DNA from 3 places in the Pseudomonas sp. WOUb67 genome. Region 3 is predicted to be linked to each of the others. Evidence: riboswitches for the same ligand, from Rfam matches in the RefSeq annotation. Region 3 holds a riboswitch; each other region holds the start of a gene.
What was found. A riboswitch is a leader RNA that binds a small molecule or an ion and turns the genes downstream of it on or off. The one in region 3 is predicted to bind cobalamin.
Positions count from the first base shown of each region.

Region 1: it holds a riboswitch for cobalamin, as region 3 does, so the genes downstream of both, cobO (cob(I)yrinic acid a,c-diamide adenosyltransferase) here and ABOC32_RS21990 (ABC transporter substrate-binding protein) in region 3, are expected to answer to the same signal.
Region 2: it holds a riboswitch for cobalamin, as region 3 does, so the genes downstream of both, ABOC32_RS17180 (CbtB domain-containing protein) here and ABOC32_RS21990 (ABC transporter substrate-binding protein) in region 3, are expected to answer to the same signal.

Region 1 is NZ_CP170112.1:5,863,580-5,873,175, reverse strand. It holds gene ABOC32_RS25935 (NlpC/P60 family protein) at 1-138, shown strand, start outside; gene ABOC32_RS25930 (C40 family peptidase) at 280-813, shown strand; gene ABOC32_RS25925 (PQQ-dependent sugar dehydrogenase) at 870-2,177, opposite strand; cobalamin riboswitch at 3,039-3,259, shown strand; gene cobO (cob(I)yrinic acid a,c-diamide adenosyltransferase) at 3,380-3,991, shown strand; gene ABOC32_RS25915 (cobyrinate a,c-diamide synthase) at 3,988-5,283, shown strand; gene bluB (5,6-dimethylbenzimidazole synthase) at 5,280-5,930, shown strand; gene cbiB (adenosylcobinamide-phosphate synthase CbiB) at 5,927-6,835, shown strand; gene cobD (threonine-phosphate decarboxylase CobD) at 6,828-7,820, shown strand; gene ABOC32_RS25895 (cobyric acid synthase) at 7,817-9,271, shown strand; gene cobU (bifunctional adenosylcobinamide kinase/adenosylcobinamide-phosphate guanylyltransferase) at 9,273-9,596, shown strand, end outside.
Region 2 is NZ_CP170112.1:3,813,343-3,822,938, forward strand. It holds gene ABOC32_RS17160 (DUF1272 domain-containing protein) at 1-99, opposite strand, end outside; gene cobM (precorrin-4 C(11)-methyltransferase) at 166-918, opposite strand; gene ABOC32_RS17170 (cobalamin biosynthesis protein) at 952-1,341, opposite strand; gene ABOC32_RS17175 (CbtA family protein) at 1,341-2,027, opposite strand; gene ABOC32_RS17180 (CbtB domain-containing protein) at 2,037-2,225, opposite strand; cobalamin riboswitch at 2,320-2,543, opposite strand; gene ABOC32_RS17185 (TonB-dependent receptor plug domain-containing protein) at 2,723-5,197, opposite strand; gene ABOC32_RS17190 (LLM class flavin-dependent oxidoreductase) at 5,404-6,504, opposite strand; gene ABOC32_RS17195 (LLM class flavin-dependent oxidoreductase) at 6,531-7,865, opposite strand; gene ABOC32_RS17200 (dipeptide ABC transporter ATP-binding protein) at 8,297-9,596, opposite strand, start outside.
Region 3 is NZ_CP170112.1:4,951,098-4,960,693, reverse strand. It holds gene ABOC32_RS22020 (GNAT family N-acetyltransferase) at 27-524, shown strand; gene ABOC32_RS22015 (hypothetical protein) at 646-969, shown strand; gene ABOC32_RS22010 (OprD family porin) at 1,118-2,455, opposite strand; gene ABOC32_RS22005 (pseudoazurin) at 2,452-2,886, opposite strand; gene ABOC32_RS22000 (ABC transporter ATP-binding protein) at 2,904-3,692, opposite strand; gene ABOC32_RS21995 (FecCD family ABC transporter permease) at 3,689-4,705, opposite strand; gene ABOC32_RS21990 (ABC transporter substrate-binding protein) at 4,705-5,715, opposite strand; cobalamin riboswitch at 5,827-6,024, opposite strand; gene ABOC32_RS21985 (DUF1624 domain-containing protein) at 6,053-7,219, opposite strand; gene ABOC32_RS21980 (TonB-dependent receptor) at 7,405-9,531, opposite strand.

The sequences.
Region 1 (9,596 bases), 910 kb from region 3:
AACCAGTTCATCCACTCCAGCAGCCGCCGCAGCGGTGGTGTGCGCATCGACAGCCTCGGTGACCGCTACTGGAGCAAGACCTTCATCGAAGCCAAGCGTGCCTTGGCCATGGCGCCGACCAACATCGCGCGCAACTGATAGCAAAATGATATATCCTGCCGCGGCGGCGATGCTTTTGAAAAAAAGCTCGCCGCCGTGCGCATTTACAGAAAGCGTCTAATCTAAATTCTCAACTCTTTTCGGCTGCTGCGCAGCGGTCTCAGACAGGATGTTCTGGCCATGATAAAGATGGCGCGCTTCGCATTTCTCTCCCTGGCGGCATTGCTTGCTGCCTGCTCCAGCCGCGCGCCTGCGCCGGCCCCTGTGGTTCAGCCGCAGGTGAGCTATAGCCAACCGAGCCCTTCGCCGATTGCCGATGACGTGCTGATCCGTGCCATTGGTCTGGTGGGTACGCCTTATCGCTGGGGCGGCAACACCCCGGACTCCGGCTTCGATTGCAGTGGTTTGATCAAATACGTCTACCGTGATGCGGCCGGCATCAGCTTGCCGCGTTCCACGCGCGAGATGATCGTCATGCGCGCCCCGACGGTGGATGCCAAGGCGCTGCAATCCGGCGACCTGGTGTTCTTTGCCACCGGTGGTGGTTCGCAGGTCAGCCATGCCGGCATTTACGTAGGGGAAGGGCGCTTCGTGCATGCGCCCTCCACAGGTGGCACGGTACGCCTGGACTATCTGTCCAACAGCTACTGGGCCAAGGCCTACCTGCAGGCCAAGCGCGTGATTCCGCAAGGGCATCTGGCGCAGAACCCCTGATTCTCAATGCCTGAAGCAGCGGCCCCGTTCAGCGGGGCCGATACAGGCCGTCGGGCTCAAGGTGCTTTGCTCACCCGCCAGATGACATTGCCGACATCGTCGGCCACCAATATCCCGCCTTTCCCGTCGTTGATGACTCCCACCGGTCGCCCCATTGCCTTGCCATCGCTATCGAGAAACCCTGTGAGCAGGTCGATGGGGCGGCCCACAGGTTTGCCTGAACGGTCGAAGGGTACGAACAACACTTTGTAGCCACTGTGTGGTTTACGGTTCCACGACCCGTGCTGGCCGACCAATGCGCCCTGTTCGAAAGGCGGCGGCAACATGCCAGGTTCGGTGAATGCCAGCCCCAGGGATGCGGTGTGTGGGCCCACCGCGTAGTCGGGCGCCAGCGCCTGGGCGACCTTCTGCGGGGCCTGCGGGTGTACCCGTTGGTCTACGTGCTGCCCGTAGTAGCTGTATGGCCAGCCATAGAAGCCGCGGTCTTTCACCGAGGTGATGTAATCCGGCACCAGGTCGCTGCCGATTTCGTCACGTTCGTTGACTGCTGTCCACAAGGCCTTGCTGTGCGGCTCCCAGGCGAGTCCGTTGGGGTTGCGCAGGCCGGTGGCGAACAGCCGGTGCTTGCCGCTTGCCGGGTCCACTTCCCAGATCGCGGCGCGGCCTTGCTCTTTTTCCATGCCGTTTTCCCCGACGTTGCTGTTCGAGCCAACCGTGACGTAGAGCTTCTTGCCGTCGGGGCTTGCGATCACGTTCTTGGTCCAGTGATGGTTCAGGGGGCCGCCGGGCAACTCGGTTACCGGCTGCCCCTTGTCGGTAATCTGCATGGCGCCCGGTTCATAGTGAAAGCGCAGCAGCCTGTCGGTGTCGGCCACGTACAAGTCTTTACCCACCAATGTCATGCCGAAAGGGGAGTTGAGCCCTTCGATGAAAGGGGTGTGGATTTCTGCCACGCCATCGTGGTCGGCATCGCGCAGCAGGGTAATGCGGTTGGCACTGGGTACGGTCGCGCCGGCGCGTTTCATTGCCTTGCCCATGGCCCAGCCGCGAATGCCTTTGCCATCTTCGGGTTTGGGTGGCGCGTTGGTCTCGGCTACCAGCACATCGCCGTTGGGCAGTAGGTAGAGCCAGCGTGGGTGGTCGAGGCCGCTGGCGAAGGGGGCGACCTGGGTGCCTGGCGCAGCGGTGGGCTTCTTGCCTTTTGGCCAGCCGATTGCGGGGGCGATATTTACGGTGGGGATCAATGTCGTGACGGGGGCGGGGAGGCTGGGGTTGGGCCCGCTGCCCTCGTTTACGCTCAACAGGGCTGTTTCGCCGCAGCCTGCCAGGCTGGCTGCTATTAACCAAGGCATCAGGCATTTCATGTGCGGCGTCCTTTAACGAAGGCCTTTTCAATTGAGAGGCTGTCGGCGTTCGCCAGGTTCCCCTCGGCTTGCTCTTGCTCTTGCTCTTGCTTCGGCTTTTGCTTTTAAACGCGCGATAGTTCAGGCGACGCAGATTGCGACTTCAGGAGGCCGAGCGCAGGGCTTGCGGAGGGAGGTGACGGGCATGGATGCCCGTCAAGCGCTGGGCCCCAGGATGGGGCCTGCAGCGCGGTCCTCCCGGGAGCAAGCCCGGAGCGAGGGGACCCCGGAGCGCAGCGTAGGGGCCGGATGATGGGAGCGCAGCGTTTTTTGGTTACTTTTTGTCGCGTTTGACAAAAAGTGACCCGCCGTAAGGGCGGAAAGGTGACTATGCGCCACCTGCGCGAACGAATGTCTGCTCGGTGTGAATGCCCACACCTCAAAAGCTAAAAGCTAAAAGCTAAAAGCTTAAGCGTCGGTTTTGATAAGTCGAAAACTCCATTTGCGATGGTGACACTGACTCACCTTTTCGCTCTTACAGCGAGTCACTTTTTGTCAAACGCGACAAAAAGTAACCAAAAAACGCTGCGCTCCGATCATCCGGCCCCTGCGCTGCGCTCCGGGGTTCCCTCACTCCGGCCTTGCTCCCGGGAGGACCGCGCTGCAGGCCCCATCCTGGGGCCCAGCGCTTGACGGGCATCCATGCCCGTCACCTCCCTCCGCAAGGCCTGCGTTCGGCCTCCTGAAGTCGCGAAGATCAAAAGCCAGATCAAGATCAAGAGCTAGATCAAGAGCTAGATCAAGAGCTAGATCAAGAGCCAGATCAAGAGCATACGTCGCTGCAACACCCGCTTCGATTGACGCTCCGGGTGCAACCCTCTAACCTTCGCGCGTGTTTCAGGTGCCCTGCCAGCCCCGGCTGGGCAGGGTGAAACTGGGAAGCCGGTGGGCGCCAGCATGGCGCGATTCCGGCGCTGCCCCCGCAACGGTAGGTGAGTAGAAGGCCGCGCAGGGCCACTGGATGCCAGCATCCGGGAAGGCGCGCAGGCCAGGGCCAAAGCCCGCTCACAAGCCCGGAGACCGGCCTGGAACTGTCAACGGCATCACGGAGGGTGATGCGCGGTGCACCGTGGCCCCCTGCCATGGCCCCTGCGCGTTCTCCGTCTGCCTGCCTATTACCTGTCACCACGCCTTGCCATGGTGCCAGCCTGCGGAGAACCCTGATGAGCGAACCCACCGAACGCGACGAACGCCACTTGGCGCGCATGCAGCGCAAGAAGGCGGTCATCGACGAACGCATCGCCAATTCCCCCAACGAATGCGGCCTGCTGCTGGTGCTGACCGGCAATGGCAAGGGCAAGAGCAGCTCGGCCTTCGGCATGCTCGCGCGCGCCCTGGGCCATGGCATGCAGTGCGGTGTGGTGCAGTTCATCAAGGGCCGCAACAGCACCGGCGAAGAGCTGTTCTTCCGCCGCTTCCCCGAGCAGGTGCGCTACCACGTGATGGGCGAAGGCTTTACCTGGGAAACCCAGGACCGCCAGCGCGACATCGCTGCCGCCGAAGCCGCCTGGGCGGTGTCGCGCCAGTTGCTGCAAGACCCAAGTGTGCAGTTCGTGGTGCTGGATGAGCTGAATATCGCCCTCAAGCACGGCTACCTCGACCTCGACCAGGTACTGTCCGATATCCAGGCCCGCCCGCCCATGCAGCACGTGATCGTCACTGGCCGCGCTGCCAAGCCCGAAATGATCGAACTGGCCGATACCGTGACCGAGATGGGCATGCTCAAGCACGCCTTCCAGGCCGGTATCCGCGCACAGAAGGGCGTCGAACTGTGAGTCAATCGCGCCACTGCCCCGCCGTGTTGATCGCGGCACCGGCCTCTGGCCAGGGCAAGACCACCGTCACTGCTGCCCTGGCCCGCCTGCACCGCAACCTCGGGCGCAAGGTGCGGGTGTTCAAGTGTGGGCCCGACTTCCTTGACCCGATGATTCTCGAACGGGCCAGCGGCGCGCCGGTGTACCAGCTGGATTTGTGGATGATCGGTGCCGACGAAAGCCGCCGCCTGCTGTGGGAAGCGGCCGGTGAGGCCGACCTGATCTTGATCGAAGGCGTGATGGGGCTGTTCGATGGCACCCCGTCCAGCGCCGACCTGGCGCGCCATTTCGGGGTACCGGTGCTGGCGGTGATCGACGGCACGGCCATGGCCCAGACCTTCGGCGCCCTGGCCCTGGGCCTGGCGCGTTACCAGGCCGACCTGCCGTTCGCCGGCGTGCTGGCCAACCGGGTGGGTAGCCTGCGCCATGCACAATTGCTGGAAGGCAGCCTGACCGAAGGCCTGCGCTGGTATGGCGGCTTGTCCCGCGAGCGCGGCATCGAGTTGCCCAGCCGTCATCTGGGGCTGGTGCAGGCCAGCGAGCTGAACGACCTGGATGCCCGCCTGGATGCCGCAGCCGAAGCGCTGGGCGCCAGCTGTGACGCAGCCTTGCCACCGCCGGTGACTTTTGCCGAACCCGAACCGCAAGCCTGTGCCGCCTCGCTGGCTGGCGTGCGCATTGGTGTGGCGCGGGACGAGGCGTTCGCCTTCACCTATGGCGCAAACCTTGAACTGCTGCGTAACCTGGGTGCGCAGCTGGAATTCTTTTCGCCGCTGCATGACCGCGAACTGCCGGTGGTGGACAGCCTGTACCTCCCGGGCGGTTATCCCGAACTGCATCACCACGCCCTGGCCGCCAATGCGCCGATGAGCGAGGCAATCCGTGCCCATCATGCCCAGGGCAAGCCGTTGCTGGCCGAGTGTGGCGGCATGCTCTACCTGCTCGATGCCCTGACTGACGTCGCCGGCGAGCGTGCCGAACTGCTCGGCTTGCTGCCGGGCGAGGCGACCATGCAGAAGCGCCTGGCGGCCCTGGCCTTGCAGGCAGTGGAGCTGCCGGAAGGTACCCTGCGCGGTCACACCTATCACCACTCGCTGACCAGCACGCCGCTGGAACCGATTGCCCGGGGCCTCAGCCCCAACGGCGGGCGGGGCAACGAAGCGGTGTATCGCCTGGGCCGGCTGACGGCCTCCTACGTGCACTTCTACTTCCCCTCCAACCCGGATGCGGCGGCGGCGCTGCTGCGACCATGAGCGAACACGCTTACAGCGACGCCGAACGCGCCGCGATCTACCGGGCCATTGGCGAGCGCCGCGACATGCGCCATTTCGCCGGTGGCCAGGTGGCGCCGGAGCTGCTTGGCCGCCTGCTGGCAGCCGCGCACCAGGCGCCCAGCGTCGGTTTGATGCAGCCCTGGCGGTTTATCCGCATCACCCAGCGTGAACTGCGCACCCGCATCCAGGCCCTGGTGGAGGCGGAGCGGCTGCGCACCGCCGAAGCATTGGGCGAGCGGTCGGATGACTTCATGAAACTGAAGGTAGAAGGCATCAACGACTGTGCCGAGCTGCTGGTAGCGGCCTTGATGGACAACCGCGAGCCGCACATCTTCGGCCGTCGCACCTTGCCGGAGATGGACCTGGCCTCGCTGGCCTGCGCCATCCAGAACCTGTGGCTGGCGGCCCGTGGCGAAGGGCTGGGCATGGGCTGGGTGTCGCTGTTCGACCCCTTGGCGCTGGCGGCACTGCTGGGCATGCCGGATGGGGCCAAGCCGGTGGCGGTGCTGTGCCTGGGGCCGGTGACCGAATTTTACCCGGCGCCCATGCTGGTGCTGGAACACTGGGCCGAAGAACGGCCCTTGAGTGACATGCTGTACGAAAACCAATGGGGAGAGCGCCAATGAGCGTGGCCTTGCTGACCATGGCCGGGGTGGCCCTGGATGCCTTGCTGGGCGAACCGCAGCGGCGCCACCCGCTGGTGGCCTTCGGCAATATGGCCGGTAACCTGGAGCGTCGCCTGAATGCAGGTGGCCGCGGCTGGCGCAGCCACGGCGTGAGTGCGTGGTTTCTGGCGGTGGTACCGCTCACCCTGGTGGCGCTGATCCTGTCCTGGCTGCCCTACATTGGCTGGCTGGTGGATGTGCTGGCGCTGTACTGCGCCCTTGGCCTGCGCAGCCTGGGCGAACATGTGCTGCCGGTGGCCAGCGCCCTGCGCCAGGGCGACCTGGAAGAAGCGCGGCGGCGCGTCGGCTACCTGGTCAGCCGCGAAACCCGTGAGCTGGACGAGCCCGCCGTGGCCCGGGCGGCCACCGAGTCGGTGCTGGAAAACGGCAGTGACGCGGTGTTCGCCGCGTTGTTCTGGTTTGTGGTGGCCGGTGCGCCGGGTGTGGTGCTGTACCGCCTGAGCAACACCCTGGACGCTATGTGGGGGTATCGCAACGAGCGCTTCGAGCGCTTCGGCTGGTGCGCGGCGCGCATTGATGACGTGCTCAACTACATTCCCGCACGGCTGGTGGCGCTGACCTACGCACTGCTGGGCAAGACCCGCCTGGCCCTGGCCTGCTGGCGCAAGCAAGGCCCGCTGTGGGACAGCCCCAACGCCGGGCCAGTGATGGCTGCCGGTGCCGGTGCGCTGGGAGTAGAGCTGGGCGGCCCGGCGGTTTACCACGGCGAACTGCATGAGCGGCCACGCCTGGGTGAGGGGCCGATGGCTGACGCCGATGCCATCGAGCGTGGCTGGAGCCTGGTGCAGCGCGGCGTGTGGCTGTGGCTGATGTTGATCTGCCTGGGGGCTTACATCAATGCTTGAACACGGTGGCCGCCTGCTGCGTGCAATGCAGCACTATGGTATCCCTCGCGAGGAGTGGCTCGACCTGTCCAGCGGCATCGCGCCCTGGCCATTCCCGATCCCGTCGATCCCCACGGATGCCTGGGCCCGCCTGCCAGAGACCGAGGACGGCCTGGAGGAGGCTGCCCGTGCGTATTACGGCGCCCGCCAATTGCTGCCGGTGGCGGGCTCCCAGGCGGCGATCCAGGCTCTGCCGCTGCTGCGTGCGGCTGGCCGGGTAGGGGTGCTGACGCCGTGCTATGCCGAACACCCGTACGCCTGGCAACGGGCGGGGCATCAACTGGTTGAGCTGGATGAGGCGCAAGTCGAGGCGACGCTCGACAGCCTCGACGTGCTGGTGCTGGTCAACCCCAACAACCCGACCGGTCGGCGGGTGCCGCGTGAGCGCCTGCTGGGCTGGCACGCCCGCCTGGCCGCCCGTGGTGGCTGGCTGTTGGTCGATGAGGCGTTCATGGACAACACCCCGGCGCAGGGCGTGGTCGATTGCGCCGAGCGCCCGGGGCTGATCGTGCTGCGTTCGTTCGGCAAGTTCTTTGGCCTGGCCGGGGTACGCCTGGGCTTCGTCGCCGCCGAGCGCAGCCTGTTGCTGCGCCTGGCCGAGCTGTTGGGCCCGTGGACGGTCAACGGGCCAACCCGGGTGCTGGCTCAGGCCAGCCTGGCCGACACGCCTGCCCAGCGCGTGCAGATCGAACGTTGCGCTGCCGCCAGCCAGCGCTTGGCAACATTGCTGTCCAGCACAGGCCTTGCACCCAGCGGCGGCTGTGATCTGTTCCAGTACGTGCGCAGCGGGCGGGCCGCGCAGCTTCATGACTTTCTTGCCCGCCGCGGCATCCTGGTGCGCTTGTTCGAGCACCCAGCGGCCGTGCGCCTGGGGCTGCCCGAATGTGCGGCGGACGAACAACGCCTGGCCCAGGCCCTGGCGGATTATCAAAAGGAATCGGCATGACCACCCTCATGGTGCAAGGCACCACCTCCGACGCCGGCAAGAGCACGCTGGTAACTGCCCTGTGCCGCTGGCTGTTGCGCCAGGGTGTTGGCGTGGTGCCGTTCAAGCCGCAGAACATGGCGTTGAACAGCGCGGTGACTGCCGACGGCGGTGAAATCGGCCGCGCCCAGGCGGTGCAGGCGCAGGCTTGCCGGCTGCCACCCCACACCGACATGAACCCCGTGTTGCTGAAACCCAACAGCGATACTGGTGCCCAGGTGATCATCCACGGGCGTGCGGTCACCAGCATGAACGCGGTGGCCTACCACGACTACAAAGCCATCGCCATGCAGGCGGTGCTGGCTTCGCACCAGCGCCTGAGCGCCGCGTACCCGGTTGTCATGGTCGAGGGCGCGGGCTCGCCGGCCGAGATCAACCTGCGTGCCGGCGACATCGCCAACATGGGCTTTGCCGAGGCGGTGGACTGCCCGGTGATCCTGGTCGCCGACATCAACCGCGGCGGCGTGTTCGCCCACTTGGTGGGCACGTTGGAACTGCTGTCGCCCAGTGAGCAGGCGCGGGTCAAAGGCTTTGTCATCAACCGCTTCCGTGGCGATATTGCCTTGTTGCAGCCGGGGCTGGACTGGTTGGAGCAACGCACCGGCAAGCCAGTGCTGGGCGTACTGCCTTACGTCACCGACCTGCACCTGGAAGCCGAAGACGGCATCGATGTGCGCCAAGGCGCCAAAAGCGAGCGTGTGCTCAAGGTGATCGTCCCGGTATTGCCGCGCATCAGTAACCACACCGACTTTGACCCGCTGCGCCTGCACCCGCAGGTGGACCTGCAGTTCATTGGACCGGGCCAGCCGATCCCGGCTGCCGACCTGATCATCCTGCCCGGCTCCAAGAGCGTGCGCGGTGACCTGGCACAGCTGCGCGAGCGCGGTTGGGACAAGGCCATCGAGCGGCACTTGCGCTACGGTGGCAAGCTGATCGGGATCTGTGGAGGCCTGCAGATGCTTGGGCGTGACGTGCATGACCCGCTGGGGCTCGAAGGGGCTGCCGGTTCAAGCCCGGGGCTTGGCCTGCTCGATTACGCCACGGTGCTGGAAGCCGAGAAGCAACTGCGCAATGTTGCCGGCGCGCTGAACCTTGAAGCCGTGCCGGTTGGCGGCTATGAAATTCACGCTGGCGTCACCACCGGCCCTGCCCTGGAGCAGCCCGCCGTGCAGCTGGCCGATGGCCGCTGTGACGGCGCTGTCAGTGCCGATGGCCAGATCCTCGCCACCTACCTGCACGGCCTGTTCGAGGGCAGCCAGTCGTGTGCTGCGCTGCTGCGCTGGGCTGGCCTGGAGGATGTGCAGAGCATCGATTACGAAGCCCTGCGCGAACGCGACATCGAGCGCCTAGCCGACCTGGTGGAAAAACACCTGGACACCGCGCACCTGCGCCAACTGTGCGGGGTGGCCTGACATGCGCAGCCTGATCCTCGGTGGCGCCCGCTCCGGCAAGAGCCGCCTGGCCGAACAGCTGGCCAGCGCCAGCGGCCTGCCGGTGACCTACATCGCCACCAGCCAGCCGCTGGATGGTGAAATGAACGAACGCGTGTCGCTGCACCGCCAGCGCCGTCCCGCAGACTGGGGGCTGATCGAAGAGCCGCTGGCCCTGGCCGCAGTATTGCGTGCCGAAGCGGCCGAAGGGCGCTGCCTGTTGGTGGACTGCCTGACGTTGTGGCTGACCAACCTGCTGATGCTCGAAGACGACCAGCGCCTGGCCGAAGAGCGCGATGCCCTGCTG
Region 2 (9,596 bases), 1.1 Mb from region 3:
GCGGCAGAAGGTACATTCGAAGGAGCAGATCAGCGCATCGGGGCTGTCGCCCGGCAGGTCGGTATCGCAGCACTCGCAGTTGGGGCGTAATTCCAGCATGGGTGTGACTCCTGTTCGCAGGCGGGAACCCGGAGTCTGCTACGCCCGTGGCAATGCTGGCAATGCTCAGTCGCCAGGGCGATACAGATGGGCGTGCCCGGCACGGTACAAGGCCGACTCGGCGAATGGCGTATCCCCGAGCACGTGGCCCACCAGGATCAGCGCCGTGCGGCGAAAATCCTTGGCGGCAACCCTTTCGACGATATCGCCAAGGGTGCCGCGCACCCAGTCCTGGTCTGGCCAGGTGGCACGATGTACCACCGCCACCGGGCAGTGCGCACCGTAGTGCGGCAGCAGTTCTTCGACGATCCGCGACAGGTGCTTGACCCCCAGGTGAATCGCCAAGGTGCTGCCATGGCGCGCCAGGTCGCCCAGCTGCTCGCCGGGCGGCATTGGCGAACTGTCGCCATAGCGGGTGAGGATCACCGTCTGCGCCACCTGTGGCAGGGTCAGCTCGCAGCCGAGCAGGGCAGCGCTGGCCGCCGTGGCGGTGACCCCGGGGATGATCTGGTAATCGATGCCCAGCGCCTGCAGATGGCGGATCTGCTCACCGATGGCGCCGTACAGGCTGGGGTCGCCGCTATGTACCCGGGCCACGTCCTGGCCTTGTTCGTGCGCACTGCGCATGGCGGCGATGATCTGTTCCAGGTGCAGTTCGGCACTGTTGATCACGGTCTCGGCCTGGTGGCCTTCGAGCACGGCAGCAGGCACCAGTGAGCCGGCATAGATGATCACCGGGCACTGGCGGATCAGCCGTTGGCCCTTGACCGTGATCAGTTCCGGGTCGCCGGGGCCGGCCCCGATGAAGTACACCGTCATGGAAAGTCCTTGCGGGAAAGAGGAGCGAATTGTTCAGCAGGCCAGGGCGAGGGTCGCCGGGCCCAGTACTTGGCGGGTCAGCAGCAACCGGGCTGTGCTGCCGGGCCGCTGGCTGGCCAGGGCCAGCGCCGTGCTTTCGGCCACACCCCAGCAGCCACTGTGGGCATGGGCTGTGGCAGAGCGGTGGCTTAGCAGCGGCTCAAAGGCTTGCAGTTGTGCGCCATGGTACAGCACCAAGGGCAAGCCAAGGCGTTCGGCCAGTTGCTGCAAGCCGGCTTCGTCGGCCTTGAGGCTGATACTGGCAATGCCGCGCAGGTCGGCAAGCGCCAGGCCCTGGCTAGCCAGGGCTTGGAGCAGCAGGGTATGCAGGGTATCCGCCGGGCAACCCCGGCGGCAGCCGATGCCGGCGTAGAACGCTGGCATCAGGCCTTGCTGGAGCGGCGGAACAGCCACGCACTGAGCAGGCCCAAGGCCACCCAGAAAGCAGCGTTGGTCAGCCAGGAGGCCATCTTGAACTGGGTCTCCAGTGCTTCGGGGGCCAGGCTTTCATGTACTTCGGGCTGTGGAGCGCCGATCACATGGGGGATTACCAGCAACACGGCGCCCAGCGCCTTCAGCAGCCAGTGGCGGGCGAACACCAGCAAGGCCAGGCCAAGAGCGGTGGCGCTGGCCGTGCCAATCCACCAAGCCTGGCGTTGCCCCAGGTCGGCAGCAGCAGTGCCGGGCAGCTCCGGTGGCAGCCCCAACGTCGGGGCCAGGCAGAACACAGCGAACCCGGCCAGGCCCCACAGCGCACCGGTGCCGGCACGCTGCGGTTCGCGCAGGCTGTACAGGGCGGCGAGAATCAGGGCGAAGCCGACTGCGACCACCAGGTTGCCCCCGGTGGTGGACAGCACCCGCTGCCAGCCGTCTTCCGGCGACCAGGCTTCGGCGCTGTGCTCATGGGCGGCCACTTCTCCACCATGTTCGTGCTGTGCGGCCGGGGCCGAGGATTCGTAGGTTTCCGCCTCAAGAATCAGCGGGGCGACCCAGAAGCTTTGCAGCAGGGTCAGCAGCAGGGCCGCAAGCAGCCCGCTGAAGCCCGCGGTACGGGCAATGCGCGTGATCATCAGGCGTACTCAGTGGCAGGGGAAGGCGGCGCTGTGGCGGGTGTCGTGGGCGGCGTTGTGCACGGCCTCGATGTGCGAGAAACCGGCGAAGTACACCAGGCACAGGCCCAGCAGGCTGGCGCCGACGGCGACGACGACGCGCTGGCTGAGGGTGACGGGTGTGGCAAGGCTGTGTTGCTTGGTGCTGGTGACGGGCATGACGCGTTCCTCTGCTTTTTGTGGGCAACGGGCAAGCGCGGCATCCCTGATGCGTGACCGCCCAGGGGAATGCAACAGCGCCCGCCCACCGCGGGGTGTTCATGAACGCCAGGCCGGTCTCCGGGCTTGCGAGGAGGAGCAGGGCTCCTGCAAAGCGTCACCTTCCCATGCCGGACTACAAGGCACAGTGGTACAGACACTTCACTCGCTTACCGTTGCGGGGGCAGCACCGGTCTTGTCCGGCCCTGCTGGAGGGCCTGGGACGCACCGGTTTCCCGTTTCACCCCCTGTGGGGGCACCTGAACGTGAGGCATAAGGAGACCATGGGGCGGGCTTTGCGTCAATTGCCAAGTACCGAGGGCGCAACGCACACCTGTGGGAGCGGGTTTACCCGCGAACACCGGCTTTGCCGGTGCCATGCACCGGGTTGGATTCTTCGCGGGTGAACCCGCTCCCACAGAGGTGTGCGCCAAGCCAGGGACAGGCGTGCAGCTGCTTCAGAAGTCATAGGCAAGCTTGGTGTACCAATAGCCGCCACCCGGGTGGAACGGCGGGTTGCCGTACGCCGCCTGGTTGCCGTTGGCGTTGTACACGCCGTTCTTGTCGGGCCGCACATTGAAGATGTTGGTGCCGCCCACACTGACGGTCAGGCTGTCGAACAGCAGGTAGGACAGGTCCAGGTCGGTGATCCACTTGGCGCCGAAGGTGCGGTCCTGGGCCTGGTTCTGCTGCCAGGTCTCGACTTTGCCGTAGCGGGTGGTCTGCAAGGTACCGGTGAAGTTGCCCAGCAACCACTGGCTGCCCAGCACCCATTTGGTTTTCGGTGAGGCTGCCACCAGGTCGCCTTCGCGGCCATGGCCGACCACGTCGATACCGGCAGCGGCCAGCGCTGCGGGCGTACCCCGGGTGCCGCGCACGGTGGTCTTGTTCCAGTTGAAGCCCAAGGTCCAGCGCACATCGCCCCAGGCACCGAACTCGCTGGTGTGGTCACCCACCAGGTCGAGGCCGCGGGTGCGGGTATCGAAGGCGTTGGTGTAATAGTTGATCCAGGTGGTGCGCGCCAGGCCCAGCGATTCGAGGATGTCGCCAATGGCACCGGCTCCGTTCTGCCGGTCGTAGAGGTTTTCGGTCAGCAGGATGCGGTCGTCGATGTCGATCAGGTAGGTGTCCAGGGTAACGCTGGTGCGGCGCGCCGGTTGCCAGGTCAGGCCAAGGCCGGCGTTGCGCGATTTCTCCGGGTCGAGCTTGTCGCCGCCGAATGCCAGCGCGGCGGCACTGCCGGGCGCGACAGTGCGGCGCAAGGCCGGCACCACATTGCCGTCGGCGTCCAGCGCGGTGCGGTTGTCGCTGACCGTGTAGCCGCTCTGGGTCAGCGACGGTGCGCGGAAACCGCTGCCCAGGGTGCCGCGTACCGCCACGGTTTCGCTCAATTCGTAGCGTGAATTGAGCTTGAAGCTGGCGGTATTGCCCGAGTCGTCGTCGTAGTGCTCGACCCGCGCGGCGGCGCCCAGGTACCAGCGCGGGGTCAGGTCCAGGCCGAGGTCGAGGTAGGCGGCATAGTTGTTGCGCTTCACATCGGCCTCGTCTTCCGGGCGGATGGTCAGCGCAGCCTGGGCGCCCACGGCGGTCTGACCGTTGGCCAGCGCGTACAGCGGGTTGGGGCGCCCGTCGGCCAAGGTGGCCGGGTAGGTGTAGGGCCCGACGCTGTAGGCGATGGGGTCGCCGGCGAAGGTCTGGAAGCGCTCCCAGCGGTGCTCCAGGCCCGCCGAAACGCGGGTGGGTACCGCCAGGCCGAACAGGCCGTCGAAGGCGCGGGTGATGTCCAGGTTGTTTACCCACTGGTCGAACTGCAAGGTTGCCAGGTCATCGAACGAGGTTGGCGAGGCCGGGCCGTAGGTGGGGTTGATGGTCAGGTCGCTGGACTGCTGGTTCTTGTTGCGCCCGCAGGTGGTGGACAGGTCCCAGTCCCAGGCACCGGCGGCGCCTCGGGCGCCGAGCAGCCATTGGTAGTCGGTGTCCTTGATGTTGTTGAGCGGGAAGTAGCCGTCTGGGAACAACTCGGGGATCGAGGCGTTGCTGTTGGGCAGGCGGTAGTTGTTGAAGGCCTCGAGCTTGCGCTCGGCATAGGTGGCGAACGAGTACAGTTTCAGGTCGTCGCTGATGGGCAGTTCGGCGTTGTAACCGAGGTTGAAGGCACGCAGATCGGGGTCGCCGTTTTTCACCGCCCGGTGGTCCCAGGCGGCCTGGCGGTCGTCTTCGAAGTAGGCGCGGTAACCGGGGGCAGCCTTGTCGATCCAGTTGGCGGTGCCGCGCTTGCGTGCCTCCCCAGACAGGTGCAGGAAACCGCCGTCACCCAGGCTGAAGCCCTGGTCGCCGGCCAGCTTGATGGTTTCGCCCTGGCCGCTGTACAGCTGGCCGTAGCTGCTTTCGTAATGGCCACCACTGCTGGTGCTCTTGAGGATGATGTTGATCACCCCGGCCACTGCATCCGAGCCGTACTGGGCGGCGGCGCTGTCTTTCAGGACTTCGATGTGCGACACCGCACTGACCGGGATCATGTCGATATCCACGGCGTTGGCACCGCTGTTGTCGGTCGAGCCGCTGGCCGGCACAGCGCTGTTGTGGCGGCGTTTGCCATTGACCAGCACCAGGGTGTAGGCCGGGCCCAGGCTGCGGTTGCTCAGCGGCCGCACGCCGGACTGGAAGCCGGCGATGTTGGTGCCGAAGTTGAACGAGGGCAGCAGTTTGGAAATGGCCTCGGACAGCTCGGCGCGGCCGCTACGCAATAGCTGCTCGCTGCTGATCACGTCGATTGGCGCCGGGCTGTCGGCGACGGTGCGCTGGTTGCCTCGCAGGCCGGTGGAGATCACCGTGACGGTGTCCAGGCGTTGTTCTTCGGTGGTTGGCGCGGCGTCGGCCAGCGGGGTGAGCAGGCAGGCAAGGGGCAGGGCGAAAAGCGGTGTTCTAGACATCATGTCCTCGGAATACGGTGGAGCACGCAGGCGAATAGGCGCCAGGCCCTGATAAGGCTGGCGTGAGGGGTGTGGGAAAGTGTTTTGCCTGTGCCGGCCTCTTCGCGGGTAAACCCGCTCCCACAGGGATATCACTGCCTTCAGGTCTGGCGAGAACCTGTGGGAGCGGGTTTACCCGCGAAGAGGCCGGCGCAGCGAGCAGAGATCTAGGCTGTGCGGGTGCTGCGTCCAGCCTCATGCTGTTCAACCAGCGCTCGAATGCGAGGTATCAGGTCCTGCCCATACTCCACCGCATCACGCAACTGGTCGAACCCACGGAACAGGAAGGTAGTAACCCCCAGTTCGTAGTACGCCAGCGCCGCCTCGGCGACTTGGTCCGCAGTCCCCACCAACGAGGTGGAGTTACCTGCACCGCCACCCAGCGCCGCAATCTCGGTCCACAGCCGGGTGTCATGCACCTTGCGCTGGCTGGCCAGCTGCACCAGGCGTTCGGAGCCGGCGTTGCTCTTGCCGAAGTTTTTCTCGCGGCGGTTGCCCTGGCGGATGCCGATACGTTCCTGGGCATCGGCCAGAATACGCTCGGCGCGGGCCCAGGCTTCGGCCTCGGTGCCGCCCAGGATCGGCCGCAACGACAGGCTGAAGCGGATGTGCTTCTCGCGCCCGTAGCGGGCGGCAGCCTTGCGCACCTTGGCGATGCGCTCGCGTACCTGCTCCAGCGGCTCGCCCCACATCATGTAGACGTCGGCGTGCTTGGCGGCCACTTCGACTGCGGCGTCTGACGCACCGGAGAAGTAGATGGGCAAATGCTGCACCGGTTTGACCAAGGTCAGGTTGTCTTCTACCCGGTAGTGAGTGCCCTGGTGATCGAAAGGCTCCTGGCGGGTCCAGGTGTTGCGCAGCACCTGCAGGTATTCATCGGTGCGGGCATAGCGGGCATCCTTGTCGAGGAAGTCGCCATCGCGCTGCAGGTCGCCGCTGTCGCCGCCGGTGATGACGTTGATCGAGGCCCGGCCCCGGCTCAGTTGGTCAAGGGTGGCGAACTGGCGGGCAGCGAACGTTGGCGCCTGGAAGCCCGGGCGGTGGGCGACCAGCAGGCCGATCCGCTGGGTAAGCGCTGCCACGTAGCTGGCCAGGATCATCGAGTCTGGCGCACTGGTGTTGACTGCCAGCAATGCCTTGTCGAAGCCGCCATATTCCTGGGCCTGAGAGAAGGCCTTGATGAACTCCAGATCAACCAGCGGGCCACGAGGCGCCTGGGATTCGCTGCTTTCCTGCGGGCCGATGAGGCCGATGAATTCGAGGCTCATGAAACAAACTCCTTGTCTGGGTGGGCTCAGGCAACCGCTGCCTGGTTGCGGCGCAGGGTGTTGCGGTTTTCTGGCACGCTGAGGCCGAAATTGTCGCGCAGGGTTTTACCGGTGTACTCACTGCGCACCAGGCCACGGGCTTGCAGCAGCGGCACCACGTGCTCGGTGAAGTACTGCAGGCCGTCCGGTAGCAATGAGTTGATGATGAAACCGTCGGCAGCACCGTTTTCGAACCAGTGTTGCAAGGCATCGGCAACCTGCTCCGGGGTGCCGACGAAGTCCCTGCGTGGGCGCGAGAAGCGCAGTGCCAGTTCACGCAGGCTCAGGCCCTCTTCACGGGCCAGTTGCTTGAGCTGGTCCGAGGTGCCCTTGTGGCTGTCGTTGCCCAGGGTACCGAGATCGGGGAAGGGCGCATCCAGGTCATGCTGGCTGAAGTCGTAGTCGTTGAAGGGGCGACCCAGGGCTACCAGGGCATCCTCGATGCTCACCAGGTCGACGGCCTGCTGGTAGCGCTGCTCGACCTCCTCGGCGTTGCGGCCGACGATGGGGCGGATGCCGGGCAGGATGAACAGTGCGTCGGGGTCGCGGCCATGGCGCGCGGCACGCTGCTTGAGGTCCTGGTAATAGGCGTGGGCGTCGTCGAACGATTCCGGGCTGACAAAGATGGCGTCGGCGTTCTGCGCAGCAAAGTTGCGGCCGTCCTCGGACACGCCTGCCTGGAAGATCAGCGGCTGACCCTGCGGCGAACGCTGGATGTTAAGGGGGCCCTTTACCTTGAAGTACTCACCCTGGTGGCCGAGGGTGTGCAGTTTGGCCGGGTCGAAGAACTGCCCGCTTTGCTTGTTGCGGGTAAAGGCGTCGTCTTCCCACGAATCCCAAAGCCCTTTGACCACATCCACGTGCTCACGGGCAATGCGGTAACGCACGGCATGCGGCGGGTGTTCAGCCTTGCCGAAGTTGTCAGCGGTGCCGGAAAGCCAGGAGGTCACCACGTTCCAGCCTGCGCGCCCGCCGCTGATCAGGTCCAGCGAGGCGAATTGGCGTGCTACCTGGAACGGTTCGGTGTAGCTGACCGTGACCGTGGCCACCAGGCCGATGTGTTCGGTGACCGCCGCCAGCGCCGAAAGGATGGTCAACGGCTCGAAACGGTTGAGGTAGTGCGGACTGGAGCGGGCGTGGATGTGCAGGCTGTCGGCGATGAAGGCGAAGTCGAACTTTGCCGCCTCGGCCAGCTTGGCCTGCTGTTTGTAGAAGCCGAAATTGACACTGGCATCGGCCAGCGCTTGCGGGTGGCGCCATTCGCCCCAGCCGTGGCCGACGCCATGGATCATGGCGCCCAGGCGGATCTGTCGTTTGCTCATCGGAATACCTGTGGGTTGTGTTGCAAATGGAATGGGGACAGCCGTGCGTCACCTGGCCCGTAGGCGAAGATGAAACTGGGTTGTGGGAGAGAGAGGTGCATGCGCGCAAGGCTCCTGGCGTGGTCGAAGTGGACGGCCTCCGCCAGGAATGGGGTCGGTCTGGAGTGACCTTAGCCGCTGTGGGGTGGGGTTGTGAAAGGCTTTGTGGTTCTATGCTAATTATGAAATCTAAAAATAATATCGATGCTTAATGATGCTTTATGTGCATTTTGAGTCTGGGGCTGATCTGAGATTTCTGGGGGCGCTTTGCGCCCCTTTCGCGACACAAGGCCGCTCCTACAGGGGACCGCGTTGCCTTGAAAAAACGCGGTCCCCTGTAGGAGCGGCCTTGTGTCGCGATGGGCTGCAAAGCAGCCCCGAGGCCCTCAAGCTCAAGCCGCAACAGTGACCAACTGCCCGGGCACGGCGGCAATCAGCTCTCGCGTGTACTCACTCGTCGGCCTGTCGAACACCTGCGGCACCGTCCCTCGCTCCACCACCTGCCCTTGGCGCAGCACCAGCACCTGGTCGGCCATGCTCGCCACCACCGCCAGGTCATGCGACACCAGCACATAAGCCATGCCCAGCTCCCGTTGCAGTTCATCCAGCAGTGCCAGAATCTGCGCCTGCACCGACACGTCCAGCGCGCTGACCGGCTCATCGAGTAGCAACAGTTCTGGCTGCAGCGCCAGCGCCCGGGCAATCGCCACGCGCTGGCGCTGGCCGCCGGACAGTTCGCGGGGCAGGCGGTCAAGGTAATGAAGAGGCAGGTGCACGCGTTCGATCAGTTCGCGGGCGCGTTGTTCCAATGCCGCACCTTTGAGCAGGCCAAACGACACCAGCGGCTCGACGATGCTGTCAAACACCGTGAAACGCGGGTCGAGGGCGGCGAAGGGGTTTTGCTGTACCAGTTGCATGCGTCTGCGCAAGGGGCGGAACTGGCGCCAGCCGTGGCCGGTGACATCCTGCTGGTCGAACAGCACGCGGCCTTGGCTGGGCGCTTCCAGGCCCAAGGCAATGCGCAGGGCGGTGCTCTTGCCCGAACCGGATTCACCGACGATGGCCAATGTTTGCCCCGGGTGAACCTGCAAGTCCAGGCCCTGCAACGCGACAAAGCGGTTGTCCTGGCCTTTGACCCTGGGCAACTCGAACGTTTTGCCAACACCCTGCAGGCTGAGGATCGGCTTTGTGCCTGGCGCCAGTTGCCGGGGCTGGCGACGAGCGCTGAAGGCCGGTGCGGCATTGAGCAGGGCGCGGGTGTACGGGTGCTGTGGTGCCTGCACGATCTGCGCAGGTGGGCCTTGCTCCACCAGTTCGCCCTGCTTCATCACCAGCAGGCGGTCGGCGCGGTCGGTGGCCATACCCAAGTCGTGGGTGATGATCAGCAACGAGATGCCACGCTCGGCCACCAGCCGCTGCAAGTGATCGAGGATCTTGCGTTGTACGGTGACGTCCAGTGCGCTGGTGGGTTCGTCGGCGATGATCAGGCGCGGGTTGCCGGCCAGGGCGATGGCGATCAGCACCCGCTGGCGCATGCCGCCAGACAGCTCGTGCGGGTACTGGCGGGCGCGCATGGCCGGGTTGTCCAGGCCAACCTGGGCAAGCAATTCCAGCACATCGGCATCGACGCTGCGCGAGCGGCCGCCTTGGGCCAGCACCAGCGCCTCGCCGATCTGCTGGCCAATGCGCAGG
Region 3 (9,596 bases):
GCCCTCCAACCACTGCCAGCAACCCCATGCCGAACTGCACCCTGCAACCTGTGGCCCGCGCCGCCATTGCCGAAGTCGTGGCGTTTGTCGATAGCGCTCGCCGCGAGCTGTTCCCGATGCTTGCGCAGGCGCCATTGCCGCACGACCTTGCGCATTTTGCCGACACCTACCTGGACGGCGCGGGGTGCTTTCTTGAGGCGCGTGATGACGGGCGGCTGGTCGCGGTGATCGGCTACGTGCCCTATGACCACCGTTTTCCCCAGCTTGATTATCACGGCGAGCGAGTGGTCGAAGTGGTGCGCCTGTTCGTGCTGCCGGCCTACCGCCGGCATGGCCTGGCTGCCGCGTTGTTCGGTGCGTTGCGCGAGCGGGCGGAGCTGGCGGGTATCGACTGCCTGTACCTGCATACGCATCCGTTTCTGCCGGGTGCGATTGCGTTCTGGGAGCGGCAAGGGTTTGCGGTGGTGGATGTGGAGCAAGACCCGGTCTGGCAGACCACGCACATGCACGTGCGATTGCCCTGACCTGTGGGAAAGCGCCTACAACGGCGCTTTTGGCGTGATCGACGCGTTCATTTCAAAACCGGCCCGGCTTGCTTACCTTCCCCTGTGACGGCTTGCTCACTGCACCCGAGGGAGACTCACGATGCCATACATGGCCCTGTACAAACTCAAACTGCTGGACGAATTTGAAGACCGCATCGACCTGTGGACCTTTGCGGATTTTGAAAAAAGGCTGATAGAACTGTGGCGGGGGGCGACCTACCATGACGCCAAGGGCATCATCAATGCGGCGCACAAGGAACGCCGGTGGCCGAGGGTGGTGAAGCGGTATCTGCTGACCAATTACAAGGTGTTTGGCAATGTCAGTTCGGAGCTGGAACGGGCGTTTGCCGAGGTGCTGATTGCAATGAATGAGCAGGAGCGGGCCGAGTGGGGGTTGTTGCCTGCGGGTAGCTCGGTTGCCTGATCTAGCTTGGGGCCGCTTTGCGGCCCTATCGCGACACAAGGCCGCTCCTACAGGGATCGCGAAAAGCCTGGACTGCGCGGTCCCTGTAGGAGCGGCCTTGCGTCGCGATAGGGCTGCAAAGCAGCCCCAACCCAGGCAACCCGGTCTATCAGAACCCCCCCGACAACGGCCACTCCACCGCCAAGCGTATCTGGTCCCCGTCCAGCTCAGCCTGCGCCGTGTTCCCCCGGTGCACGTTATGCCTCACCGAGAACGTCGTCCCCTTGGCCTTGCCGCTCTGCACCACATACCGCGCCTCCAGGTCGCGCTCCCAATGCTTGCCACCCTTGCCATACCCCAGGTACGCATACCCGCCGTTGGGGTCGACATGCGTGCCGTCGATATCGAACCCCCGCACGTACAGCGCCGTCAGGTTCAGCCCCGGTACGCCATAGGCCCCCATGTTCAGGTCATAGCGTGCCTGCCAGGACTTTTCGTTCGGTGCGTTGAAGTCCGACATCTGCACGGCGTTGGCAATGAAGATGGCCCCTCGCGTCACGTAGTCGAAGGGAGTGTTACCGTCTACCTGCTGCCAGCCCAGGCTGAAACCGTGCGGCCCCTGGTTGTAGCGCGAGACCAGGCTCCAGGTGGTGTTGTCGATGCGCCCGGACAGCGCCTTGCCGGTGTCTGTGGTGCGGTAAAGGTTCAAGTCCAGGCTGACGCTGCGGCGGTCATCCAGGGCGTGGGTGAGGGTGCTGCCCAGGTAGTGCTGGTTCCAGCTGTCCTCGTAGCGGGAGGTGTACAGGCTGCCGCTGAACGCTGCCCCAGGGTTCCAGACCACGCCGGCCAGGTCGAAACTGTTGCCCTGTTTGCCATTGGAGTAGTTCACCGCAAAGCCTTGGTCGTGGCTGGAGGCATTGCGGTCGGCGTTTTCGTTGAAGTGCCCGGCCACCAGCTTGAGCGTGTCGAATTCGCTGCTGGTGAAAAAGAACCCGGTGGCGGTCTCGGGCAGCAGGCGGCTGTCGGAAGAGCTGAACACCGGGGTTTTGACCCGTTGCTCGCCGTAGGACAGCACGGTATTGGACACCCGTAACTTCAGCGCCGCGCCCCCACGGCTGTATTCGTTTTTCGGGTGCCCGTCGTTATCCACCCCCAGCAGGCGGGCTTTGCCCACGCGCCCGCCACCACTGTCCAGTTGCACGCCCAGGTAGGCATGGGCATCGACGCCGACGCCGATCAGGCCCTGGGTGAAGCCGGACTGGAATGTCCCCATCAAGCCGTAGGCCCATTCCTCAGCCTTGCCATTGCGTTCGCTGCGCGGTTTATAGGCATTGCGCCCGGCACTGTTGCGCCCACCGTGCTTGTAGTCGCGCTGGTCGAATACGCTGCGGTTGAGGATGCTCCAGCTGCTGTCTTCGACAAAACCGTTGCTTTGCGACTGCGCGGAGTCGGCCAGGGCAAAGGGCGACAACCCCAGCAGCGGCAGTGCCAACATGAGCCGGCTCATCGTGCGGCCTCGAGCTTGTGCAACTGGGCCGCGAGGCGGGCTTGCGCCCGTGCAGGCAAGCTGGCGGGTAATTCGGCAGCCGGCGCATCGCCCACCTGGATCACCATCACCATGCCCATCGCCAGGTGCGGAATGCACTGGATGCCGTAGACGCCCGACACGCTGAAGGTGTGCTCGAACGGCTGGTTCAACTTGCTCTTGAAGGGTTCGGCGCCGGGGGGCAGCAGGCCGGGCACGCTGGCCGCATTGTGCCCGCTCTGGGTGGGCAGAAAGCGCACGGTGTCGCCGGGGGCAATGCGCAGGTGGTCCGGCTCGTACACCATCGCGCCTTCGCTGCCGCGGTTGAGCATTTTCACTTCATGCACTTCAGCCAGTGCGGCGGGGGCAAGTAGGGCGGTGGCAAGCAGCAGGGCGACAGGGCGCAACAGCATCGGTAGAACTTCCTGGTTCAGGGGGCGCGAAAACGCAGGATGCGCGCGCCATCGAAGGGGTCGGTGAGGTAGCGGGCCTGCACGCCGAAGGTGCACAGCAGGCGCTCGGGCGTGAGGACTTCAAAGGGTTTGCCAAGGGCAACCAGGCGGCCCTTGTCGAGCACCGCGACGCGGTCGCAGGTGAGTGCCTGGTTGAGGTCGTGCAGGGCCACCAGCGTGGTTACCGGCAGGGCTTGAACCTGCTGCAGCAGGCTGAGCTGGTGCTGAATGTCCAGGTGGTTGGTCGGCTCGTCCAGCAACAGTACCTGTGGCCGTTGCGCCAGGGCGCGGGCGATGTGCACGCGCTGGCGCTCGCCACCCGACAGCGAACCCCACAGGCGTGTGCGCAGGTGCAGGGCGTCTAGGTCCGCCAGGGCCTGCTCGACGATGGCACGGTCCTCCCGAGAGAACGGTGCCAGTGCTGACAGCCACGGTGTACGGCCCAAGGCAACGGCATCGAACACACTGATTGCATCGAGGGTATCGGCCTGTTGCTCAACCAGCGCCAAGGCCTGGGCAACACGGCGCCGGGGCAGCTGTGCCAGCGGTTCGCCCAGCAGTTGCACGCTGCCGCTGGCCGGCTTGCGCAGCCCCGCGAGCAACTTGAGCAGTGAGGACTTGCCGGAGCCATTGGGGCCGACGATGCCCAAGGTCTCACCCGCCACAACGCTAAGCTCGATATCGCGCAGCACGGTATTGCCGGCCAGTTCCAGCCCCAGGCCCTGGCAACTCAGCGGTGCAAGCTGTACAGCGGTCATGACTGTCATGAGTGCCCTCGGCGGCTGACCAGAATCAGCGCGAAGACGGGTGCACCGATCAGTGCGGTGACCACGCCCACGGGGATCACCTGGCCCGTGATCAAGGTGCGCGAAAGAATGTCGGCAGCAATCAGGAACAGTGCACCGCCCAGTGCGCTGGCGGGCAACAGGCGGCTGTGCCCGGGGCCGAGCAGCAGCCGCAAGGCATGCGGAATTACCAGCCCGACAAAGCCGATGGCGCCGACGATGGACACCATCACGGCCGTGACCAGTGCCGTGCAACTGATCAGCAGTAACTGGGTGCGCCGCACCGGGATGCCCAGCGATGCAGCCGAATCGGCGCCGAAGGTGAAGGCATCCAGCGCGCGGCGGTGCAACAGGCACACCACCAGGCCGAACAGCGCCACCGGTACGGCCAGCCACACGGAAGGCCAACGCACGCCGCTGAGATTGCCCAACAGCCAGAACAGAATGCCGCGTGCCTGTTCGGCGGTGGCCGACTTGGTGATGAGAAAGGCGGTGAGGGCGTTAAACAGTTGCGAGCCGGCGATGCCGGCGAGGATCACCTGCGCGTTGTTGCTGCCTGGGCCGGCCGCGCGGGCCAGTAGCAGCACCAGGGCGAACGCTGCCAACGCACCGATGAAAGCGCCCCCGGACATGCTCAGCGCCAGGCTACCCAGGCCCAGCAGGCCGACCAGCACTGCACCGGTCGAAGCGCCGGCCGACAAGCCCAGCAGGTACGGTTCGGCCAGCGGGTTGCGCAGCAGCGCCTGGAGAACCACACCACAGGTGGCCAGGCCGGCACCGCAGGCTGCCGCGACCAGTGTGCGGGTCAGGCGGTAGTTCCAGACGATGCCGGCGTCGATCGGGTCAACCGGGTAGCCGGCCTGCCACAGGTGGTTGGCCAGCACCTGGCCGACCACGCTGGGAGACAGGTTGGTCTCACCGATTGCAGTGCCGGCCAGCAAGGCGGCCAACAGTGCCGCCAGGGCGACAGCGATGCAGGGTAACAGGCGAATCATCACTGGGCCGCTTTACCGCTGGCGAAGGCTGCCGACAAGGTTTGCAGGCCGCGGAACAGGCGAATGCCGGCCTGCATGGCGTCGGCGTCGAGGACGATGATGCGGTTGTGCTTCACCGCGTCCATGTTGCGGGTTACCGGGTCGTTACGCAGGAAGTCCAGCTTTTTCTGGTAGTCGTCGGCGGGGAAGCGGCGGCGGTCCATGCGGGCGATGATCAGCCAGGTAGGGTTGGCTTTGGCCAGGGTTTCCCAGCCAACAGTAGGCCACTCCTCGGTGGACTCGACCACATTGCGCACGCCCAGGGTGCGCAGCATGAAGTCAGCGACACCCTGGCGGCCCGCCACGTAAGGGTCGATGTCGAGGTCGGCGCTGGAGAACCAGAACAGTGCCGAGGTGGCGGACAGGTCCTTGCCGGCCAGTTGTGCCTTGGCGCTGTCCAGGCGGCCTTTCAGCTCGGCGTTCAGCGCAGTGCCACGGTCCTGCACATCGAAAATCTCGGCCAGCTGGCTGACGCTCTTGTAGATGCTGCTGACCTGGAACGCCTGCAGGCGGGTACCGTCGGCGCCGACCAGGTTGTCCTTGCCTTCGCAGTCCGACGGCAGCAGGTAGGTGGGTATCTTCAGTTCATCGAACTGCTCGCGGGTGCCCACCACGCCCTGGGCGCCGACCATCCATTCGAACTGCACGGTCACCAGTTGCGGGCGCTTGCCGACCACGGCCTCGAAACTGGGGTCATTGTCGGCCAGGCGCGGCACCTTGGCGTTCTGCGCCTGGTACTCGGGCAACACGTTGTTGAACCACAGCGAGGTACCCGCCAGCTTGTCGCCCAGCCCGAGTGCGTAGAGCATCTCGGTGCCGGCCTGGCCGATGGTGACGGCGCGCTGCGGCGCCTGGGCGAAGGTTTGCGGTTTGCCGCAGTTCTCGACCGTCAGCGGGTAGTGGGTGGCGGCAGCCTGGGCCAGGCCAGTGAGGCCAAGGCCGGCGAGCAGGGTGGCGAAACGGGGCAGCATGCTGGGCGATCTCCTATCGGACAGTTCGGGTGAGGAACGCACGGACAGGCATCGCCGAGCCCCCGCCGATGGCAGGGGCAACACTGATGGCCAATCCCGGACACCCCGCCGGTTGGTAAATGTAGGCCGGCAGGTCTCCTGACTGGTGCGTCATGGCCCGGCTCCGGCCTTCCCGGGCGTGTGGCCCAGTGGCATCGATGGAGCAGGCTCGGCACCTACAGTTGCGGGGGCAGTTCCGTTTGGCCCGTATTGACGGGCCTGGGATTCCCTATTAATTCCGTGGTGGAAACCGGCGGCCCGCATGGTAGACCATCGCGCCGCCGGGTGAAAACGCTTTTCAGAAGTACTTCAGCCAGGTGATGTCGCGGCGGCGTGCTTTCAGGCGAGCGAACCCGCGCACCGGCAGGTACAGCGAGACCGCCAGCAAGGCAGCGCCCAGCCACACCGCCGCGATGCCGTCGAAGCCGAAGTAGTCGCCATGGTTGAGGCCGAACAGCGCCACGCTGGCCAGATACAGCAGCTTCAGCACGTACAGGTGCAACAGGTAGAAGAACATCGGTGCTGCGCCAAACACCGCCAGTGCGCTGATCCAGCGGGCCTGGCCGGCGCGCTCGAAGGCGCGCAGCAACAGCAGGCCGCAGCCCAGGGTGAGCGCCAGGAACAGCAGTGACGGCGGGTATTTGGTGATGTTGAAGAAACTCATCACGGTTTGGGTGAGGGTTGGGTAACCGCTCCACGGCGCCTCGCCGTAGCCGTTGAACAAGCGCAACACGACAAACCCCAGCAAGGCGATCAGCCCAGCCAGCAGCAAGCGCTGCTGGCGTTGGTCGGCCGTGCTGCCACGGGCAAACCAGGGGCCCAGGCCATAGCCCAGGGCGATGACCCCGATCCATGGCAACACCGGGTAGGAGGTGCGCAGGCGCAGGTTTTCGGAGAACTCAAGCCAGCCACGGTCGTGCAGGATGGCCCATGGCACGTGCAGGGCGGACTCCACGCCAAAGTGCAGGCCGTCGAGCAGGTTGTGGCCGGCAATGATGACTGCGCCCAAGGCGAGCAGGGCGGCACGTGGCAGCCATACCAGCAGCGACAGGGCGATCATGCTGACGCCGATGGCCCAGATGACTTGCAGGTAGATCACGCTGGGGGGCAGTTGGAAGGTCCAGGCGAAGTTGACCAGGGTGAATTCCAGCACTACCAGGAACAGCCCGCGCTTGAACAGGAATGCCGAGACATCGCCACGGCCCTGGTGTTTTTCGCCATACAGCCAGGCCGACAGGCCGGTCAGCAGGACGAACACTGGCGCGCAGAGGTGGGCCAGGGTGCGGCTGAAGAACAGCGAAGGCTCCGTGGCGTCGATGGCCATCGGGTCGCTGACCTGGCGGTGCAGGAAGAAGGTTTCGCGGACGTGGTCCAGAAGCATGAACAGAATCACCAGGCCGCGCAGGGCATCGATGCTCTGCAGGCGCTGGGTGATCAGGGAAGGCGTGGCGCTGGCGCTTGTCATGGAGGGTCGCTGATAGGAATTAATGTCATGTGAAACGTTATCTTATAACTAATTGGTTAGGGGTTGGTAGGGGTTTTTCTATTGCCTATGCGGGCCTCTTCGCAGCGCAAGGCTGCTCCTACCGGCCGGTGGTGACTTGTAGGAGCAGCCTTGCGCTGTGAAGAAGCCGTTACAGGCAACTCAGGTCAGAAGGTGTAATCCACCGTCGCAAAGTACGACCGTGGCATCCCCATCAACCACTGCTGCCCACTGAACGCCGACTGCACATACTCGCGATCAAACAGGTTGTTCAACTGCAAGCCCAACTTCACATCCGGCAGCACCTGCCAGCCGATGTTGGCATCGACCACGGTGTACCCGGGGGCGCTCTGGGTATTGGCGGTATCGGCATAGCGCTCATCCACATAGCGCGCACCAATGCCGGCTTCCACCTGTTGCCCGAAGCCTTTGCTCAACCACAGGTTGGCGGTACGCCGTGGCACGTTGGCCGGCCGGTTGCCGGCACGGTCCTGCGCCACGCCGCCGACCATCTCGTCGAAGTCGTCATACCTGGCACGCACCAGCGATGCGTTGGCCGACACCTGCCACTGATGCGCCAGCGCCAGTTCCAGGGTGGCCTCAAGGCCATCGGAGGTCTGCTGCCCGGCCTGTTGCTTCTCGTGGGTGATCGGGTCGTCCACCAGCAGCTTCTTCTTGACGATGTGGTAGGCGGCAAGTGTCCATTCGCCTCGGCCTTCCCAGAAGCGCTGCTTGAGGCCTATTTCGGTCTGCTTCGCTTCGGTCAGGTCATAGTGCATCTGGGTGGGGTTGAGGCTGATGAGGTTGTTGACCCCCTCTTCGCTGGTGGAGTACTGCCCGTACAGCGACAGGTCGTCGGTGACCGCGAACACCAGCCCGGCGCGCCAGTTGCCACCCTGCAGGCTGCGGTCGCTGCGGCTGTCGTTGGTCAGGTTGGTGCGGTCGATGTGGTTCTGGTCGCGGCGCACGCCGGTGACCAGCGACAGCCGGTCACTGAGCAGCAGGCGGTTTTCCGCGAACAGGGCGAAGGTGTGGGTACTGGACAAGGTTTGCGGGCGCAGGGGCGAGGCGCTGTGGAACCAGCCCGGCTCTGGCTGCCAAGGGTCGATGAAATCACCGCCCACATCGTTGTAGGGTGAGTTGCTGTCGACGTTGAAGCGGACCTTGTTGTACTCCGCGCCGACCACGGTCTTGCTGGCCAGGCCGAACAACGTGTGGTCGAAGGTGAAGGTCTGGCGGTCGCCGAACTGCTCCTGGTTGTGCTTGATCTCCAGGTAGCTGCCGCGCTGCAACTGTTGGCGCTCGGCGTCCCAGCTGTAGTCTTCGGCGTTGCGCCAGTGGCGGCGGCTCTTGATGTAGTACAGCTGGTTGCTGGCGCTGACGTGGTCGTTCAGCGTCCAGTCGGTGGTCAGCCGGGTCCACTCATCGACGTAGTGCTGCACGTCGTTCTGCACGTTGTAGTTTTTCTTGCGCAGGCTGCTGCGGTAGTGGCCGTCGATCAGCGGGGTGCCGTAGTAGTTGGCCGGCTCTGCATCGCCACGGTCGTGGGCAAGGGTGAAGCTCAAGTCGTCACTGGCATCGAAACGCAGCGCGGCGCTCAGGGCCAGGCTGCGCGAAGTGGTGCGGTCGACCCAGCCGTTGCCGGCCTGCTGGTTGAGGGTCAGGCGATAGCTCAGGCGCTCGCTGAGGCTGCCCCCGCTGTCCAGGCCGAGCTGCTGGCGGTCCCACGAGCCGTAGCCCAGGCGCACGTGGTTGCGTACCTCACCGGCAAACGGTTTTTTCGGGATCACGTTGATCACCGCACCGGTGGCGCCTTCGCCATGCATTACCGAAGCCGGGCCGCGAATCACATCGATACGCTCGACCATCCACGGGTCGACAGGGAAGGTCTGGGTGCCGGCACCGGTGTACAGGCGTGCGCCGTCGAACAGGGTCATCACCGAGCTGTGGCCGGCAAAGCCGCGGGCGGACAGGCCGGTGCCGCCGTCGCCCGGGGAACCGACGAAGGTGATGCCCGGCGACCGCGTGACCGCATCCTGCACGGTGAGGTTGTTGCGCTGCTGGATCTGCTCGGCGCTGATGCTGCTGGTGCTGGCCGGTGTTTCCAGGGCGCTGAGGCCAAGGCGCGAGCCTGCCTGGGTCGGCGTGGCCAGGTCGATGGCGCGGCTGTCGAGGGTGTCGGTGATGGCCGTGGAGGGCAAGGCCAGGGGCTGCGGGTCACGGTCATCGGCCAAGGCCGGCAGGGCGACGGCCAGGCAGGCCGCCAGGGGGTGAAGCTTGAACTTACGGGACATGTCGTTCCACTGCTGCAGGAATGAATGGATCCCGGTGGAAAACACGCAAAGGCGAACCATGCAGC